DNA from 3 places in the Streptomyces sp. NPDC093097 genome. Region 3 is predicted to be linked to each of the others. Evidence: riboswitches for the same ligand, from Rfam matches in the RefSeq annotation. Region 3 holds a riboswitch; each other region holds the start of a gene.
The links. A riboswitch is a leader RNA that binds a small molecule or an ion and turns the genes downstream of it on or off. The one in region 3 is predicted to bind thiamine pyrophosphate.

Region 1 (5,676 bases), on a different contig from region 3:
ATCGGGTCGGTGCAGCGGGCGCTGCGGCTCCTGGAGGCGGTGGCCGCGCACGACGGCGGCGCGCCCGCCAAACAACTGGCGCGAGAGGCGGGGATCCCGCTCCCCACCGCCTACCACCTGCTGCGGACGATGACCCACGAGGGCTATCTGCGCCGGGAGAACGGTGTCTTCGTCCTCGGGGAGGCCGCCGAGGCCATCGGCCGGGCCGGGGTCGCACGGCGGCGGCGCAGCGAGCTGGCCGACGTGCTGGCCGCGGCGGGCCGCGAACTGGGCGCCGCCGTCTACTTCGCCGTCTATCGGGAGGGCGAGGTGGAAGTGGTGGCGATAACCGATGATCCGGCGCGGCCGCCGGTCGAGCAATGGGTCGACTTCCGCTCCACCGCCCATGCCCATGCGATCGGGCAGTGCCTGCTGGCGCAGCTCGACGAAGAGGCCCGGAAAGAACATCTGGCGCGCTATCCCGTGCAGTCGATGACGCCGTTCTCGGTGCGTTCCGAGGGCGATCTGATGAATCGGCTGGCTACGGTGCGTCGCGGTCAAGTCGCCTACGAGCGCCAGGAATATGCCTTGGGCACGGTGTGTTCGGCTATCCCCATTCGGGTCGGCTCGGCCGCCGCCGCGCTGGCGGTTTCTCTTCCTGCGACGGAAGTGCACCGATTGCAGACAGTTACGAACCGACTACGAAAAAAGGCGGAGAGGGTACTAACGACACTCGCCTTCTCTATCAGTATCTGAAAACTCACTCCTTGTGATCTGCCTGCACGTGACCGACGATGGCGTCAATAGGGCTTCAGGGGATGATTCCCGGCCATCTCCGATCAAGTGCGGGGCAGTGGTTGATGAACGACACGGTTCAGGCAGAAGTGATCATGAGCTTCCTTGTCTCGGAGGAACTCGCCTTCCGGATCCCGGTGGAATTGGATTTCGACAGCGGCGACCCCTACGCCGTCCGCCTCACCTTCGACCTTCCCGGCGATGCGCCCGTGACCTGGGTGTTCGGCCGCGAGCTACTGCTGGACGGGCTGAGCCGCCCGGCCGGCGAGGGGGACGTGAGAGTCGAGCCGTCCTCCCCCGAGCACCTCGGCGACGTCTACATCAGCCTCCAAGTCGGCGCCGAGCGCGCCCTGTTCCGGGCCAGTGCGCCGCCGCTGGTCGCCTTCCTGGACCGCACGGACCGGATCGTTCCGCTCGGCAAGGAAGAGGTCTGCGACACCCTGGACGCCGCGCTGGACCGGATCCTGACGGAGGCCCGGGCCGGGTGATCCCACCGGCCGCCGGTGCCGCTCCATCCCGTCGTCACGGCCGCTCGGCCGGGCACCGCCCGCCGCTGCCCCGACACCCCAACACCCGCCGTGCTCCCGGCACTTCGCCGGCCTCCGCCGCACCGGATCGCCCCGCCCCCGGTGCGGCGCGCTCAGCGCTTGCGGCGCCGTCCCCGCGCGGCCCGGCGCCCGCCTCGTCCTCCGGCGTCCGCACCGCCCGGCCCCGGGCGGTCCGCCGAGACCACCAGGGCCGCCAGCAGGGTCGTCACCGGCACCGACGCGACCAGCCCGATGCTGCCCACGAGGGTGCGGACGATCTCCTCCGCGACCACCTCGCTACTGGCGACCGTGCCGACGCTGCTCTGCGCGATCGAGAACAGCAGGAGCAGCGGCAGTGCGGCGCCCGCGTAGGCCATGACCAGGGTGTTCACCACGGAGGCGATATGGTCGCGCCCGATCCGCATCGCCGCCCCGTACAGCTTGCGCCAACCCGCCGACGGATCCGCGTCCTTGAGCTCCCACACCGCGGCCGTCTGGGTCACCGTCACATCGTCGAGCACCCCCAGCGAACCGATGATGACGCTCGCCAGCAGCAGGCCGCGGATCTCGATGTCCGGGTACAGCCCGTGCACCAGGCCCGTGGTGTCGTCCGTGTTGCCGGTCAGCAGCGCCCAGTTGATGAACACCGAGCCCAGCAGCCCGATGAGGAGCAGCGAGACGAGGGTGCCGAGCACCGCCACGGACGTACGGGCCGTCAGCCCGTGGCTCAGGTAGAGCGCGATCAGCATGATCGCGCTGCCGCCGACCATCGCCACCACCAGCGGATCGGAGCCCTGGAGGATCGCCGGCAGGATGAAGACCGTCAGCAGGCCGAAGCTGGCCGCCAGCGCCACCAGCGCCAGCACCCCGCGCAGTCGCCCGATGATCACCACTGCGAAGGCAAAGATCCCGGCCAGCACCCACATCGGAACGGTGCGGTCGACGTCGGTCACCGCGTACTGGAGTTCCTTCGGCGCCTTGGGGGAGTAGGAGACGACCACGTCCTGACCGGTTGTGTAGTGGCGCAGGGCGTCCGGCGTCACCACTGTCTGGAAGGTCCGGCCGGTGTTCTCCCCCGTGGTCACCCTGACCGTCGCCTGTTCGCAGGGTTTGTCCCGGGCCGCGCCCCCGGCCCCCGGCCGGCCTCCGGGGGCGGCGGGCTGCTCGGCGTGCACCGCCGCGCAGTCCACCTCCTCGACCTTGGTGATCCGGGCGCTTTCCGTGGGCTGGTCGAAGCCCACACCGGACGGTTTGTGCGAGGGCGCGCCACCGGGCCAGAGGACGAGCAGACCGATCACGACGGCGGCCGCGAACGGGATCAGAACCGCGGCGATGACCTTGCGCAGATGCCGGGAGACCGGGGTGGCCGGCCCATGGCTGTGGGTGTGCGCAGGGGCGGCGGGGGCGTGCAGGGCTTCGGGAGGGCTCATCGCCCGATCATTGCAAGAACCCGTGGGGCCCCTGTTCACGCCGCCGCATCGGCCGCTACCGTGGTGCCACCTTTGCAATCGCGGGAGCTCGGAGCACCGGGCTGAGAGGGCGCTGACCTCCGTCCCCGCGGTGTTTCACGTGAAACACCGCTCGACGGAAGCCGCTGCGTCGACCGCCGAACCTGTTACCGGGTAATGCCGGCGTAGGGAGTTGGGTCTTTATGACTCTGCAGGATGCACGCACGCCCGAAAGCGCCTCGACCGACGGCGAGAAGCCGGGGATCGGCTGGCACAAGGGCTATGTCTCCGGATCGCGTCCGGACCTCCGGGTCCCGGTCCGGCGGGTGCACCTCACCAACGGCAAGGACGTGACGCTCTACGACACGTCAGGGCCGTACACCGACCCCCATATCGAAACCGATGTCCGCCGCGGTCTGGCGCCGCTGCGGGAGAACTGGATCATCGCCCGCGGCGACACCGAGGAGTACGCGGGCCGCCCGATGCGGCCCGAGGACGACGGGATCAAGCACACCTCACCGCGCGGGGGCCTGCGGAACCTCGACGCGGTCTTCCCGGGCCGGCCGCGTCAGCCGCGCCGCGGCCGGGACGGTGCCCCGGTCACCCAGCTCGCATACGCCCAACGCGGCGAGATCACCGCGGAGATGGAGTACGTCGCCGTCCGCGAGAACGTGAGCCCGGAGTTCGTGCGCGACGAGATCGCGGCCGGGCGCGCGGTGCTGCCGGCCAACATCAACCACCCGGAGATCGAGCCGATGATCATCGGCAAGAACTTCCTGGTGAAGGTGAACGCCAACATCGGCAATTCCGCGGTCACTTCGTCGATCGAGGAGGAGGTGGAGAAGATGACCTGGGCGACCCGCTGGGGCGCCGACACGGTCATGGACCTCTCCACCGGCCGCAACATCCACACCACCCGCGAGTGGGTGCTCCGCAACTCCCCCGTGCCCATCGGCACCGTCCCCCTCTACCAGGCCCTGGAGAAGGTCGACGGCAAGGCCGAGGAGCTGACCTGGGAGATCTACAAGGACACCATCATCGAGCAGGCCGAGCAGGGCGTCGACTACATGACGGTGCACGCCGGTGTGCTGCTCCGCTACGTCCCGCTCACCGCCAACCGCAAGACCGGCATCGTCTCCCGCGGCGGCTCGATCATGGCGGCCTGGTGCCTGGCGCACCATCAGGAGTCGTTCCTCTACACCCACTTCGAGGAACTCTGCGACATCCTCGCCGCCTACGACGTCACCTTCTCGCTCGGTGACGGCCTGCGCCCCGGCTCCATCGCGGACGCCAACGACGAGGCGCAGTTCGCCGAGTTGAGGACGCTCGGCGAGCTGAACACCGTCGCCAAGCGGCACGGCGTGCAGACCATGATCGAGGGCCCGGGCCACGTCCCGATGCACAAGATCAAGGAGAACATCGACCTCCAGCAGGAGATCTGCGAGGAGGCCCCGTTCTACACGCTCGGCCCGCTCACCACCGACATCGCGCCCGCCTACGACCACATCACCTCCGGTATCGGCGCCGCGATGATCGCCTGGTGGGGCACCGCGATGCTCTGCTACGTCACGCCCAAGGAGCACCTGGGCCTCCCGGACCGCGACGACGTCAAGACCGGCGTCATCACGTACAAGATCGCGGCCCACGCGGCGGACCTGGCCAAGGGCCACCCGGGCGCCCAGGAATGGGACGACGCGCTTTCCGACGCCCGCTTCGAGTTCCGCTGGGAGGACCAGTTCAACCTGGCCCTCGACCCGGACACCGCACGCGCCTTCCATGACGCGACGCTGCCCGCCGAGCCGGCCAAGACGGCCCACTTCTGCTCGATGTGCGGGCCGAAGTTCTGCTCGATGAAGATCAGCCGAAGCATCACCGAGCAGTTCGGCGGTGGTCAGGGCGCGAGCCCCGAGGAGATCCGGGCCGGAATGCTGGAGAAGTCCAGGGAGTTCGCGGCGGCCGGCAACCGCGTCTATCTGCCGTTGGCCGACTGAATCGGCGGACGTGAGGGCGGGGGCTCTCCCTGAGCCTCCGCCCTCACGTCACCGGCCTCGGGACCGGCCGGCCCCCGGCGCGGATCAGTCGGCCTCGCGGACGTCGGACCGGGCCGACGCCGAGAGCCGGCCGCTCAGCACGTCCAGGAACCGCAGCGCCGCGAACCGGCAGCGGCTGGTGGAGTGCCGGGCGGCGAAGTCGAGGAACGCGTGCCCGAGGTCCTCGGCGGAGCCCGGGTACCCCTGCCCCAGGCCCAGCACCTCGCCCGCCCCGGTGCCCCAGACCAGCGACGCCAGGGCCAGCAGGCGTCCCTGCCCCACGGCCGTCTGGACCCGGCGGGACCAGTCGTCCGGGTCCAGCCAGACCACCGCGTTGAAGCACGACCACGCGCTCAGCAGACTCCGTGCGAGGCGTTCCTCCTCCCGCACTCCGGAGGGCAGGCGGAAGGACGGGTCGCTGTGGTCCGGGTGCCACTTCAGCGGTACGAACCCACAGAGCCATTCGGCCTGTTCGAGGTGGAACAGCGCGAGTTGATGGACCGAGTCGACATTGGCTCCGAACGCCTCCAGCCGCGCCGTGAAGGGCTGCCGTTCGGCGCTGGAGGTCCGCTCCCCCAGGTCGGTGAGGGCCGCCGCCAACTCCAGGAAGCCGGCGCTGTCCTCGTCGGTGAACAGGGCGTCCAGCTCGGCCAGGGCGCCGAGCTGAGGAGCGAGTGACGGGGCGTAGGCCCGCGCCGTGCGCAGGCGCAGCACCGAGCTCCAGTGCCCGGGGGCGGCATGCGGCAGCTCGGCGAGCTCCCGGCGCGCGGTCTCCAGCAGGCGGCTCTGGAGCTCTCCGGGATGCAGCTCCCACACGGCCTGCCGGAGAAGGGCGTCCGCACGGGTGCAGACCAGCTCGCCGAGCTTGTGCTCGGGCACGGCCCGGAGCTTGAGATC
Region 2 (5,676 bases), on a different contig from region 3:
AGACGCCGACCACGTTCGGATGCGAGAGCCGGGCGACGGACTTGGCCTCCCGGATGAAACGGTCCACGAACGCCTCGTCCACGGCCAGGCCCGGGTGCATCACCTTCAGCGCCAGCACGCGGTCCAGCCGGGTGTCCACGGCCCGGTAGACGGTGGCCATGCCCCCGGCGGCGATGCGCCCCTCGACGCGATAGCGGCCGTCGAGCAGCCGGCCCACGAGAGGGTCCTGCAACGTCGTATCCACGACAGACGAGTCTACGAGCCCGCACCGACACGCCCCGCCGCCCCGGTCGCCCTCCCCGGCGGACCGCAGCGGAACCGTGACACGCCCGGCCCGGCGGACCGCGGCCGGGCGCGGAATAATCCGGCCCCGGCCGTGGTCGCAGCCCCTGAGGGGCCGCGCGACCGTACCGCACCAGAGGGGGAACGCGATGACGACGCTGCTGATCGGCGAGCTGGCCCGACGGACCGGCACCACCGAGCGGCTGCTGCGCTACTACGAGGAGCAGGGGCTGCTCAGCCCCGCGCGGACGGCCGCCGGCTACCGCGTCTACGAGGAGGCCGACCTCGCCCAGGTGCGCCGCATCCGCACGCTGCTGACCTCCGGGCTGAACACCGCGACCATCGCGCAGGTGCTGCCCTGCCTGCGCGACGACGCCGGCCGGCTGGTGCCGACCTGCCCGCAGCTGGTCGGCGAGCTCCACCGGGAGCGCGCCCGCCTCACCGACTCCATCGAGGCCCTGCTGGCCTCCCGGGACCTGCTCGACGAGGTGATCACCGCGGCCCCGCCGGAGTTCGCGGAACGGGCCGGGGCGGCCGCCGGCCCGGCCTGAGCGCGCCGCCCGCCCCGTCCCGCACCCGCCGTCAGAAGGCCGGCCGCTCCGGGTCCAGCTCCGGCACGCCGTCGGTGGGCGAGGACGCCAGCGCGAAGTGGCGGCGCGGGATCCGGCCGGCGCGGTGGGCCAGCCGGCCCGCCGCCACCGCGTGCCGCATCGCCGTGGCCATCAGCTCCGGCTCCTGCGCCCGGGTCACCGCCGACGCCAGCATCACCGCGGCGCAGCCCAGCTCCATGGCGAGGGCGGCGTCCGAAGCGGTGCCCGCGCCCGCGTCCAGGATCACCGGGACGCCCGCGCGCTCGGTGATCAGCTGGAAGTTGTGCGGATTGCGGATGCCCAGACCGGAGCCGATCGGCGAGCCCAGCGGCATGATCGCCGCGCACCCGGCGTCCTCCAGCTTCCGGGCCAGCACGGGGTCGTCACTGGTGTACGGGAGCACGGTGAAACCGTCGTCCACCAGGGTCTCGGCGGCGTCCAGCAGCTCTACGGGATCGGGCAGCAGGGTCCGCTCGTCGGCGACCACCTCCAGCTTGATCCAGTCGGTGCCGAGCGCCTCCCGGGCGAGCCGGGCGGTGAGCACCGCCTCGCCCGCGGTGAAGCAGCCGGCGGTGTTCGGCAGCACCCGGATCCCGTGGCGCGTCAGGACGGAGAGCACCGAGCCCTGCACGGTCGGGTCCAGCCGCCGCATGGCGACGGTCGTCAGCTCCGTACCGGAGGCCAGCAGCGCGCGCTCCAGGACGTCGAGGCTGGGCGCGCCGCCGGTGCCCATGATCAGCCGGGACCGGAAGGAGGTGCCGGCGAGGGTGAGGGGGTCGGTGTCCGGGGCGGGCGCCGCGGCGGCGGTCCCCGGGTCGACTGCGGTGTCGGTCATGGCCGCGATCAGCCTCCCTGGACGGCGGTGAGCACTTCGACGCGGTCGCCGTCGCCGAGCACGGTGCCGGGCCACTGGGAGCGCGGCACCACGGCCTCGTTGACCGCGGCGGCCACCCCGGCCGGTGCCTGGGACAGCGTGGCGACCAGCCGGTCGAGCGTCAGCCCGCCCGGAATCCGGCGGGCCTCCCCGTTGACGGAGACGGACACCGCGGGGCCCTCGGGGGCGTCGGACGGAGCGGGGGTAATGGGGGCGCTCATACGGGCAGCTCCTCTGGGGCGCGGGTGCGCGGGGCCCCCTGGGAAGCGGGGGAGAAGCGCGCGGGGGAGAAGGGGCGGGCCTCTTCCGGGACGGTCCCGGTGGCCAGCACCTCGGCCATCACGTCACCGGTGACCGGCGTCAGCAGGACGCCGTTGCGGAAGTGGCCGGTGGCCAGGTGGAGGCCGGGCAGCTCGGTCGGCCCGAGCAGCGGCGCGTTGTCGGGGGAGCCGGGGCGCAGCCCGGCGCGGCTCTCGACCAGGGGCAGCTCGGTGAGGCCGGGGACCAACTCGTGGGCGTCCCGCAGCAGTTCGTAGACGCCGCCCGCGGTGATCGTGGTGTCCCAGCCCAGCTCCTCACTGGTGGCGCCCAGGACCAGTTCACCGCTCTCCCGCGGTACCAGGTAGACGGGATTGCCCCGGACCACGGCCCGTACGGTGCGGGAGAGGAACGCCCCTCCCCCCGGGAGGGCGTCCGGCAGCCGCAGCCGCAGCACCTGTCCCTTGACGGGCCGCACCGGCGGCCGCACCGCCTCCGGGACGCCCGCCAGCCGGCCGCTGCGACTGCCCCCGGCCAGTACGACCTGGCCGGCCGCCAACCGCGTCCCGTCGGCGAGTTCGGCGCCCGTGGCGCGCCCGCCACCGGTCGTCAGCCGCTCCGCCGACGACCGGTGGAAGACCACCCCGGCCCGCTCGCAGGCGGCCAGCAGGGCGCTCGCCAGCCGGCGCGGATCGACCTGGTGGTCGCCGTCCACCCGGAGGCCGCCGCGCACCCCGGGGGCGAGCATCGGCTCCAGCCGGCGGCATTCGCGCCCGGTCAGCCACTGCGAGTCCAGGCCCGACCGGACCTGGAGGGCGTGCAACTCCCGTAGGTGGGCGCGGTCGTCGGCGTCCAGGGCGACGGCCAGGGTGCCGCAGCGCCGGTAGCCGATCCGCTGCCCGCTCGCCTCCTGGAGCTCCTCGGTGAAGCGCGGATAGCGCTGCGCCGAGGCCAGGTTGAGCCCCAGCAGCCTCTCCTCGCCGTAGTGCAGTTCGGTGACCGCGGCCAGCATGCCGCCGGCGACCAGGGCCGCGCCGCCGCCGGGCGCGGGGTCGGCCACCGCGACCCGCAGTCCCCGGCCGGCCGCCCGCCAGGCGGTGACCAGCCCGACGATGCCGCCCCCGATGACCAGCACATCGGGGTGCCGGCCGGCCGGCCGCGGCGGGTTCGATGGTGTGGTGGATGGATGCATGGGCGTCCAGCCCCTCCCTTCGCCGGCATGACCCGGATCAGGTTCGTACGGTCGGAGGCCGGCCAGCCTCCCTCTCAGCCCGGTCCGTCCGGGCTCCCGCGAGTGCGTGCAGCCGCCACCCTAGTACGGGGCCGCGAGGCGCGGTAAGGGAGCGCCGCCGGAGCGGGCCCCGGCGTCCCGGGAGGTGACGCTGTGCCAGAGATCTCGTTGCGCGCTGCTGCGGGCCGCCTCCTCCGCCGTCCTAGAGTGGGCGGGTGAGCGAGCAGAGCAAGTCTCCCCAGGCCCCTGACCGCACGCCGCGCGTGGTGATCGCCGGCGCGGGGATGGCGGGTGTGCAGACCGCCGTCGCCCTGCGCGAACAAGGCTGGCGCGGCGCGATCACGCTCCTCGGCGACGAGCCCCACCAGCCCTACGACCGCCCGCCGCTGTCCAAGGCCGTGCTGCTCGGCAAGGCCGAGGGCTCCGCGTTCGACGTCGACTTCGCCGGCCTCGGCATCGACCTCCACCTCAGCCGCCCGGTCACCGCACTGCGCCCGGCCGACCACGTGGTGGAGACGGCCGGGGGCCCGGTCGCCTACGACTACGCGGTGATCGCCACCGGCGCCGAACCGGTCGTCCTGCCCGGCAGCGCCGACCTGCCCGGCGTGCACCTGCTGCGCACCCTGGACGACGCCGAACGGCTGCGCCCGGTGCTCGCCGCCCAGCACCGGATCGTGGTGGTGGGGGCGGGCTGGATCGGCGCGGAGTTCGCCACCGCCGCCCGCGAGGCCGGCTGCGAGGTCACCGTCGTCGAGGCCGCCGAGCACCCCCTGGCCGGCGCGCTGCCCGCCGAGGTCGCCGCGTACATGACCGGCTGGTACGCCGACGCTGGCGCCGACCTGCGCACCGGTGCCCGGGTCGCCTCCGTCGCCCCCGGCGCGGTGACCCTCGCCGACGGCACCGTCCTGCCCGCCGACGCGGTCGTCGTCGGGATCGGCGCCCGGCCCGCCACCGGCTGGCTGGCCGGTTCCGGCGTCGCCCTCTCGCCCGAGGACGGCTCGGTCCTCGCCGACGAGCGGCTGCACACCTCCGTCCCCGACGTCTACGCGGTCGGCGACTGCGCCTCCTTCCCGTCCACCCGGTACGACACCCGGCTCCTGGTCCACCACTGGGACAACGCCCTCCAGGGCCCCCGCACGGTGGCCGAGAACATCACCCGCGGCCCGGCGGAGGGCGTGGTCTACGACCCGGTGCCGTACTTCTGGTCCGAGCAGTTCGGGCGGTTCGTGCAGTACGCCGGCCACCATGTGGACGCCGATGAGCTGGTGTGGCGCGGCGATCCGACCGGCGCCGCCTGGTCGGTGCTCTGGCTGCGGAGCGAGGCGGGCCCGGGCGCCGCGGAGCCGGCCGGGGCCGCCGGCGGACGGCCCGCCGGCCGGCTGGTCGCGCTGCTGGCGGTGGGGCGGCCGCGGGACCTGGCCCAGGGGCGCCGGCTCATCGAGCGCGGTGCGCTGCTCGACCGGGAGCGGGCGGCGGACGCGGCCGTTCCGCTCAAGTCGGCGGTGCGGTAGCGCGGTCCGCCGGCCCGGCGGGGCCGCGGGCGTCCCCCGGCGGTGTGCCCGCACCCCCCGACGGCGAGGCCCGGCTACCGGCTGTCAGTGGGAGGTGGCAGGCTTGTCCTGTGACCGAGATTGACGCAAACATCGATGGACTCGTCCCCGCCTGGCTCACCCTCCCCGACATCGCTGAGGAGATCGGCGTCGAGGTGACCCGCGTGCGGCAGCTGGTGAAGGAGGGCCAGCTGATCGCCGTGCGCCGCGGTGAGAACCGCGTGCTCCAGGTGCCCGCCGAATTCATCCAGGACGGCAAGGTCGTCAAGGGGCTCGCCGGCACGCTGACGCTCCTCAAGGACGACGGCTTCACCGACGAGGAGATGCTGGAGTGGCTCTTCACCGCGGATGACACCCTGCCCGGCACCCCGGCGCAGGCCCTGCGCGAGAATCGCGGTACGGAGGTCAAGCGCCGGGCCCAGGCGCTGGCCGTCTGACGCACCCGCGTCCCGCAGCAACCGCACCACGCATCCGTAACCGCAACCGCGCGGCGTACGGACCGGTTCCGGCCGGTCCGTACGCCGCCGACGAGGGGGAAGCCGCCCGATGACCGCCGTTCGAGGGGCCCTGTCCGACGCCCGGCTCTACCTGTGCACCGACGCGCGCACCCGCCAGGGCGACCTCCCGCAGTTCCTGGACGCGGTGCTGGCCTCGGGCGTGGACATCGTCCAGCTGCGCGACAAGGGCATGGAGGCCGGCGAGGAGCTGCGCCACCTGGAGGTCTTCGCGGACGCCTGCCGGCGGCACGGCAAGCTGCTGGCGGTCAACGACCGCGCGGACGTCGCCCACGCCGCGGGCGCCGACGTGCTCCACCTCGGCCAGGGCGACCTCCCGGTCCCGGCCGCCCGCGCTCTCCTGGGCGACGGGCCGCTGATCGGCCGCTCCACCCAC
Region 3 (5,676 bases):
CCAACTCGCGGAAAAGTCGCCGCAGTTCGACGATCAGCCGCTCGCGCAGCCCCCGGTCGAGCTGTCCGAGCGGCTCGTCGAGCATCAACAGCTGCGGGCGCGGGGCGAGCGCACGGGCCAGTGCGACCCGCTGCTGCTCACCGCCGGACAGCGAGGCCACGGCCCTGCGCTGCGCCCCGGGCAGGCCGACGAGTTCCAGCAGTTCGGCGACGGTGCGCTCCTGCTCGGTGCGGGAGGAGCCCCGCATCCGCAGCCCGAAGGCCACGTTCCCCGCGACATCACGCTGCGGAAAGAGCTGGTGGTCCTGGAACATCAGCCCGACGCCACGCCGGTGCGTGGGCACCCCCGCCTGGTCGCGTCCGTCCAGCAGCACGGCGCCCTCGTCGGTGTGCTGCAGCCCGGCCACCACCCGCAGCAGGGTGGACTTGCCGCTGCCGCTGGGGCCCAGGACGCAGACGGTTTCGTGCGCCGCGACGTCGAGGTCGACCGCATCGAGGGCGGGGGGCGCGCCAGGTGTGCCGAAGCGGACGGTGACACCGTCCAGCCGCAGCATCTTCGGTGTCGTGGCCCCGGTCTGGGCGGTCATCTAGAACTCCCCGGAGTGGTCGATGGGCGTGCCGCCGGCCGAGCCGGTTCGGGGCAGGGGACGGATGCGTTCCAGGACCAGCAGGGCACCCGCGCACACCACCATCAGCATGGTCGACAGGGCCATCGCCTGGCCGTAGTTGTACTCCCCCGCGCGGCCCAGCAGCCGCGCCACGGCCACCGGCAGGGTCGGCTGGTCCGGCCGTGCGAGGAACACGGTCGCACCGAATTCACCGAGCGAGACGGCGAAGGCGAAGCCCGCCGCGATGAGCAGGGCACGCCGCACCATCGGCAGGTCCACCTCGCGCCAGACCCGCCAGGGCGAGGCGCCGAGGACGGCCGCGGCCTCCCGCAGCCGGCCGTCGACCGCCCGCAGGACGGGCAGCATCGTACGGACCACGAACGGCGCGCCCACCAGGGCCTGCGCGAGCGGCACCAGCCACCACGACTCCCGCAGGTCCAGCGGCGGCTTGTCGAGGGTGATCAGGAAACCGAAGCCGACGGTCACGGCGGAGACGCCGAGAGGCAGCATCAGCAGCGCGTCGAAGCCGCGCAGGAGCCGGGTGATCAGCGGTGTGCGCCCCGACGGGCCGGGCACCGGCCGCGCCCGGGTGAGGGCGGCCGCCGCCAGTCCGCCGATCAGCAGGGCGATCGCGGTGGCCGCGGCGCCGTAGGCGAGGGAGTTCCAGAGGGCGTCGAGGGGGGCGACGGCGAAGGTGGTGTCGGCTGCCGCGGCGGAGTGCAGCGTCTCGTAGAAGACCAGGCCGAAGCCGTGCGGCCCGGCGAAGGACCGCTCGACGAGCACGGCCAGGGGCAGGACGAGCAGCACTACGATGACGGCGAGCGTGCCCCACAGCAGCGCCCATTGGCCACGGCCGTGCGGTCGGCGTGCGGTCCGGGAGGCGTCGACGAGCCGCAGGGTCGATTCGCGGCGCCGCACGGTCCAGGCGTGCAGTCCCAACAGGCCCAGTACGGCAGCGAACTGGATCACGGTCAGTACGGCGGCGGTGGGCAGATCGAGGAAGTCGGCGGTCTGCCGGTAGATCTCCACCTCCAGCGTGGAGAACGTGGGCCCGCCCAGGATCTGCACGACTCCGAAGGAGGTGAAGGTGAAGAGGAACACCATCAGCGCCGCGGCGGCCACGGCAGGTCCCAGCGCGGGCAGTGTCACCCTCCGCCAGGCCGCGAACCGCCCCGCTCCCAGGACCCGGGCCGCCTCTTCCTGCCGCGGGTCGAGTTGGGCCCAGAGCCCACCGACGGTGCGGACGACGACGGCGTAGTTGAAGAAGACGTGCGCCAGCAGGATCGCCCACACCGAGGTGTCAAGCCGCACGCCCCACAGGTCGTCCAGCAGTCCGCCCCGGCCCACGAGGGCCAGGAAGGCCGAGCCGACGACGACGGTGGGCAGGACGAACGGCACCGCCACCACCGCCCGCAGCACCTGCTTTCCGGGGAAGTCGAAGCGGGCGAAGACATACGCGCCGGGCAGCGCGACGAGCAGTGTCAGCACGGTCGAGGCGGCGGCCTGCCACACGGTGAACCACAGCACGTGGAGGACGTCCGGATCACTGAGGACCGCACCGAACCGCCCGAGTTGCCACTGCCCGCCGTCCTTCAGCCCGCGCCCGACGATCGCGACGACCGGATAGGCGAAGAACGCCGCGAAGAAGGCGAGCGGCACGGCCATCAGGCCGAGCCGCACCGCCGTTGCGCGCGCGGGCCTCCTGAGGCGGGTGCGGGCTACTTCAGAACGAGCGAGGACCACTGCTTGATCCACTGTTCGCGGTTCTGCGTGATCGTCGCCGGTGCGAGCGTCGCCGGCTTGTCGATCGCGGTGCCGTAGTGGGTGAACAGTTCCGGCACCTTGGCGTCCTTGCGCGCCGGGTTGACGAACATCTGCAGCGGCATGTCCTCCTGGAACTTCTTCGACAGGAGGAAGTCGAGCAGTGCCTTGCCGCCCTTCTCGTTCTTGGCGCCCTTGAGCAGACCGCCGAATTCGATCTGCCGGAAGCAGGTGCCGGTCGCGACACCGGTCGGGGCCTCCTTGGGCGCGGGCTTCTTGCCCATCACCTCGGCGGGCGGACTGGAGGCGTAGGAGACCACCAGCGGCTTGTCCCCCTTGCCCTTGCCGGCCGCGGAGCCCGAGAAGCGCTCGTTGTACGCCTGCTCCCAACTGTCCACGACCTCGACGCCGTTGGCCTTGAGCTTCTTCCAGTAGTCCGGCCAGCCGGCCTCGCCGTGGGCGGCGATGGTGCCGAGCTGGAAGGCGAGCCCCGGAGAGGAGGTGGCGGAGTTCTCGGTGACCAGCAGGTTCTTGTACTGCGGCTTGAGCAGGTCGTCGAAGGTCTGCGGCGGCGCGAGCTGGTGCTCGGTGAAGTAGGCGCGGTCGTAGTTGACGCAGATGTCGCCGTAGTCGAGGGGTGTGACGCGGTGGGCGTCCTTGTCGAGTTGGAGGTCGGCCGGGACGTCGTCCAGTCCCTGGGCCTTGTAGGGGGTGAAGATGCCGGCGTTCAGGCCGCGCGAGAGCAGGGTGTTGTCTATGCCGAAGAAGACGTCGCCCTGCGGGTTGTCCTTGGACAGGATCGCCTGGTTGACGGCCTTGCCGGCGTCCCCGCCCCTGAGCACCTTGACCTTGTAGCCGGTCTCCTTCTCGAAGGCGGCCAGAACGGTTTTGGAGGCGTTGAACGAGTCATGGCTGACGAGCGTGACGGTCTTGGCGTCCGCGCTGCCGCCGCTGCCCGAGCTGCCGCACCCGGCGAGTGCGGTGATGCCGGCCGCGGCAGCGAGCGCTGCCGCGGTGATCCTGCTGGTGGTGCTCACTGATTTCCTCCTGGCTGGCCAGGAAGAGACGCGGCCCCGCCCGATGTCCGCTGCGCACTGCGTCGGTGACGTTCGGCAACGGGCGATGGGCGGGGCGCAACAGCATGAGTGACGACCGAACTTCCTACCCGGAATGACCCGGGCGAGGTTCAAGGGTCTGCGGGCGCCGTAGGGCTACGACGTGACCGCACTCTCAGCGCTGTGGCGCTCCCCTGTCGGAATGAATGTGCGTTTATTCCACGCCACCGTACCAGCGGGCGCTCAGCGCTCGGAGGCCGCGAGCTGACCGCAGGCGCCGTCGATCTCCTGGCCGCGGGTGTCCCGGACGGTCACGGGCACACCGTGTGCCTCGATGGCCCGTACGAACGCCCGCTCGTCCTCGGGCCGCGAGGCCGTCCACTTCGAACCCGGCGTCGGATTCAGCGGAATGAGGTTGACATGGACCCGCTTGCCCTTGAGCAGGCGTCCCAGCAGATCACCGCGCCACGCCTGGTCGTTGATGTCGCGGATCAGGGCGTACTCGATCGAGACCCGGCGGCCGGACTTCTCGGCGTACTCCCAGGCCGCGTCCAGCACTTCGCGGACCTTCCAGCGGGTGTTCACCGGTACGAGGGTGTCTCGCAGTTCGTCGTCCGGCGCGTGCAGCGACACCGCGAGCCGGCACTTGAAGCCCTCGTCGGCGAACCGCAGGATCGCCGGGACCAGCCCGACGGTGGAGACGGTGATCCCGCGCTGGGAGAGGCCCAGCCCGTCCGGCTCGGGATCGGTCAGCCGCCGGATGGCGCCGACCACCCGCTTGTAGTTGGCGAGCGGCTCGCCCATGCCCATGAAGACGATGTTGGACAGTCGCGCCGGGCCCCCGGGCACCTCGCCGTCGCGCAGCGCCCGCATCCCGTCGACGATCTGGTGCACGATCTCGGCGGTGGAGAGGTTGCGGTCCAGACCGGCCTGGCCGGTGGCGCAGAACGGGCAGTTCATCCCGCAGCCGGCCTGCGAGGAGATGCACATGGTGACCCGGTCCGGGTAGCGCATCAGCACCGACTCGACGAGGGTGCCGTCGTGCAGCCGCCACAGGGTCTTGCGGGTGGTGTCGTCGTCGCACGAGATGTGCCGCACCACCGACATCAGGTCAGGGAGCAGCTCGGCGGCCAGCTTCTCGCGCGCCGCCGCGGGGATGTCGGTCCACTGCGCCGGGTCGTGCGCGTAGCGGGCGAAGTAGTGCTGCGACAGCTGCTTGGCGCGGAACGGCTTCTCGCCGATCGCGGCCACCGCCTCGCGGCGCTCGGCCGGGTCGAGGTCGGCGAGGTGCCGAGGGGGCTTCTTGGCGCCGCGGGGGGCGACAAACGTCAGTTCTCCCGGGGCCGGGCGTGCCATGGGTGCAAACTCCTCTGTGCGACGAGGCCGGGCGGCTTCCGCCGACGCGGAGCCAGGGGCCGGACGGGGCCGGAACCAGGGGACCTCACGGATCGCCCCCGCGGTCGCGGAGACGGAAAGGGCGCGCCGCGAACGAGCAGCGCGCCCTCAAGGGTAACCGGCGGCGCTCAGCCGGATCCCACGAAGATCACGAACAGCAGCCAGACCACCGGGGCGGTCGGCAGCAGGGAGTCCAGCCGGTCCATGATGCCGCCGTGGCCGGGCAGCAGGGTGCCCATGTCCTTGATGCCGAGGTCCCGCTTGATCATGGATTCGCCGAGGTCGCCGAGGGTGGCACTGACCGCGACCGCCAGGCCGAGCAGCAACCCCTCCCACCAGGCGCCCCCCTTGATCAGGAACTCCATGCACAGCGCGCCCGCCACCATCGCGAAGAGCACCGCGCCGACGAGTCCCTCGCGGGTCTTGCCCGGGCTGATCCGCGGCGCGAGCTTCTTCTTCCCGAAGCGCCAGCCGACCGCGTAGGCGCCGGTGTCGCTGACGACCGTCAGCAGCAGGAATGTCAGCACCCGCTGCGGCCCGTCGTCCGCGGCCGCCAGCATCAGGGCCACGAACGTCGCCAGGAACGGGACGTAGAACGTCGCGAAGACTCCGGCGGTGACGTCCCGGAGGTAGTTCTGGGGCGCCTCCGTCATCCGCCAGACCAGGACGGCGAGCGCGGTGAGCGCCATCGCCACCCACGCCCCCTCGGCGCCGCGCACGTATCCGGCGATCACCATGGCGGTGCCGCCGACCGCGAGCGGCACCAGCGGCACCCGGATGTCCTTGCGCTCCGCCAGCCGCGAGGTCAGTTCCCACAGGCCTACGACGACGGCGAGCGCTATGACGCCGATGAACACC

Region 1: linked by a shared signal. The riboswitch ahead of thiC (phosphomethylpyrimidine synthase ThiC) and the one ahead of ACIQE0_RS17625 (thiamine ABC transporter substrate binding subunit) in region 3 are both predicted to bind thiamine pyrophosphate.
Region 2: linked by a shared signal. The riboswitch ahead of thiO (glycine oxidase ThiO) and the one ahead of ACIQE0_RS17625 (thiamine ABC transporter substrate binding subunit) in region 3 are both predicted to bind thiamine pyrophosphate.

What each region holds. Positions count from the first base shown of each region.
Region 1 is NZ_JBIVOW010000004.1:353,062-358,737, reverse strand. Features, by position in the region: gene ACIQE0_RS09335 (IclR family transcriptional regulator C-terminal domain-containing protein) at 1-735, shown strand, start outside; gene ACIQE0_RS09330 (SsgA family sporulation/cell division regulator) at 840-1,262, shown strand; gene ACIQE0_RS09325 (YibE/F family protein) at 1,415-2,731, opposite strand; TPP riboswitch at 2,802-2,958, shown strand; gene thiC (phosphomethylpyrimidine synthase ThiC) at 2,953-4,740, shown strand; gene ACIQE0_RS09315 (caspase family protein) at 4,825-5,676, opposite strand, start outside.
Region 2 is NZ_JBIVOW010000010.1:290,288-295,963, reverse strand. Features, by position in the region: gene pknB (Stk1 family PASTA domain-containing Ser/Thr kinase) at 1-244, opposite strand, end outside; gene ACIQE0_RS19820 (MerR family transcriptional regulator) at 432-833, shown strand; gene ACIQE0_RS19815 (thiazole synthase) at 865-1,707, opposite strand; gene thiS (sulfur carrier protein ThiS) at 1,716-1,967, opposite strand; gene thiO (glycine oxidase ThiO) at 1,964-3,196, opposite strand; TPP riboswitch at 3,194-3,306, opposite strand; gene ACIQE0_RS19800 (FAD-dependent oxidoreductase) at 3,451-4,746, shown strand; gene ACIQE0_RS19795 (Rv2175c family DNA-binding protein) at 4,857-5,222, shown strand; gene thiE (thiamine phosphate synthase) at 5,332-5,676, shown strand, end outside.
Region 3 is NZ_JBIVOW010000009.1:97,155-102,830, forward strand. Features, by position in the region: gene ACIQE0_RS17615 (ABC transporter ATP-binding protein) at 1-586, opposite strand, end outside; gene ACIQE0_RS17620 (ABC transporter permease) at 587-2,287, opposite strand; gene ACIQE0_RS17625 (thiamine ABC transporter substrate binding subunit) at 2,326-3,405, opposite strand; TPP riboswitch at 3,509-3,629, opposite strand; gene rlmN (23S rRNA (adenine(2503)-C(2))-methyltransferase RlmN) at 3,667-4,779, opposite strand; gene ACIQE0_RS17635 (phosphatidate cytidylyltransferase) at 4,947-5,676, opposite strand, start outside.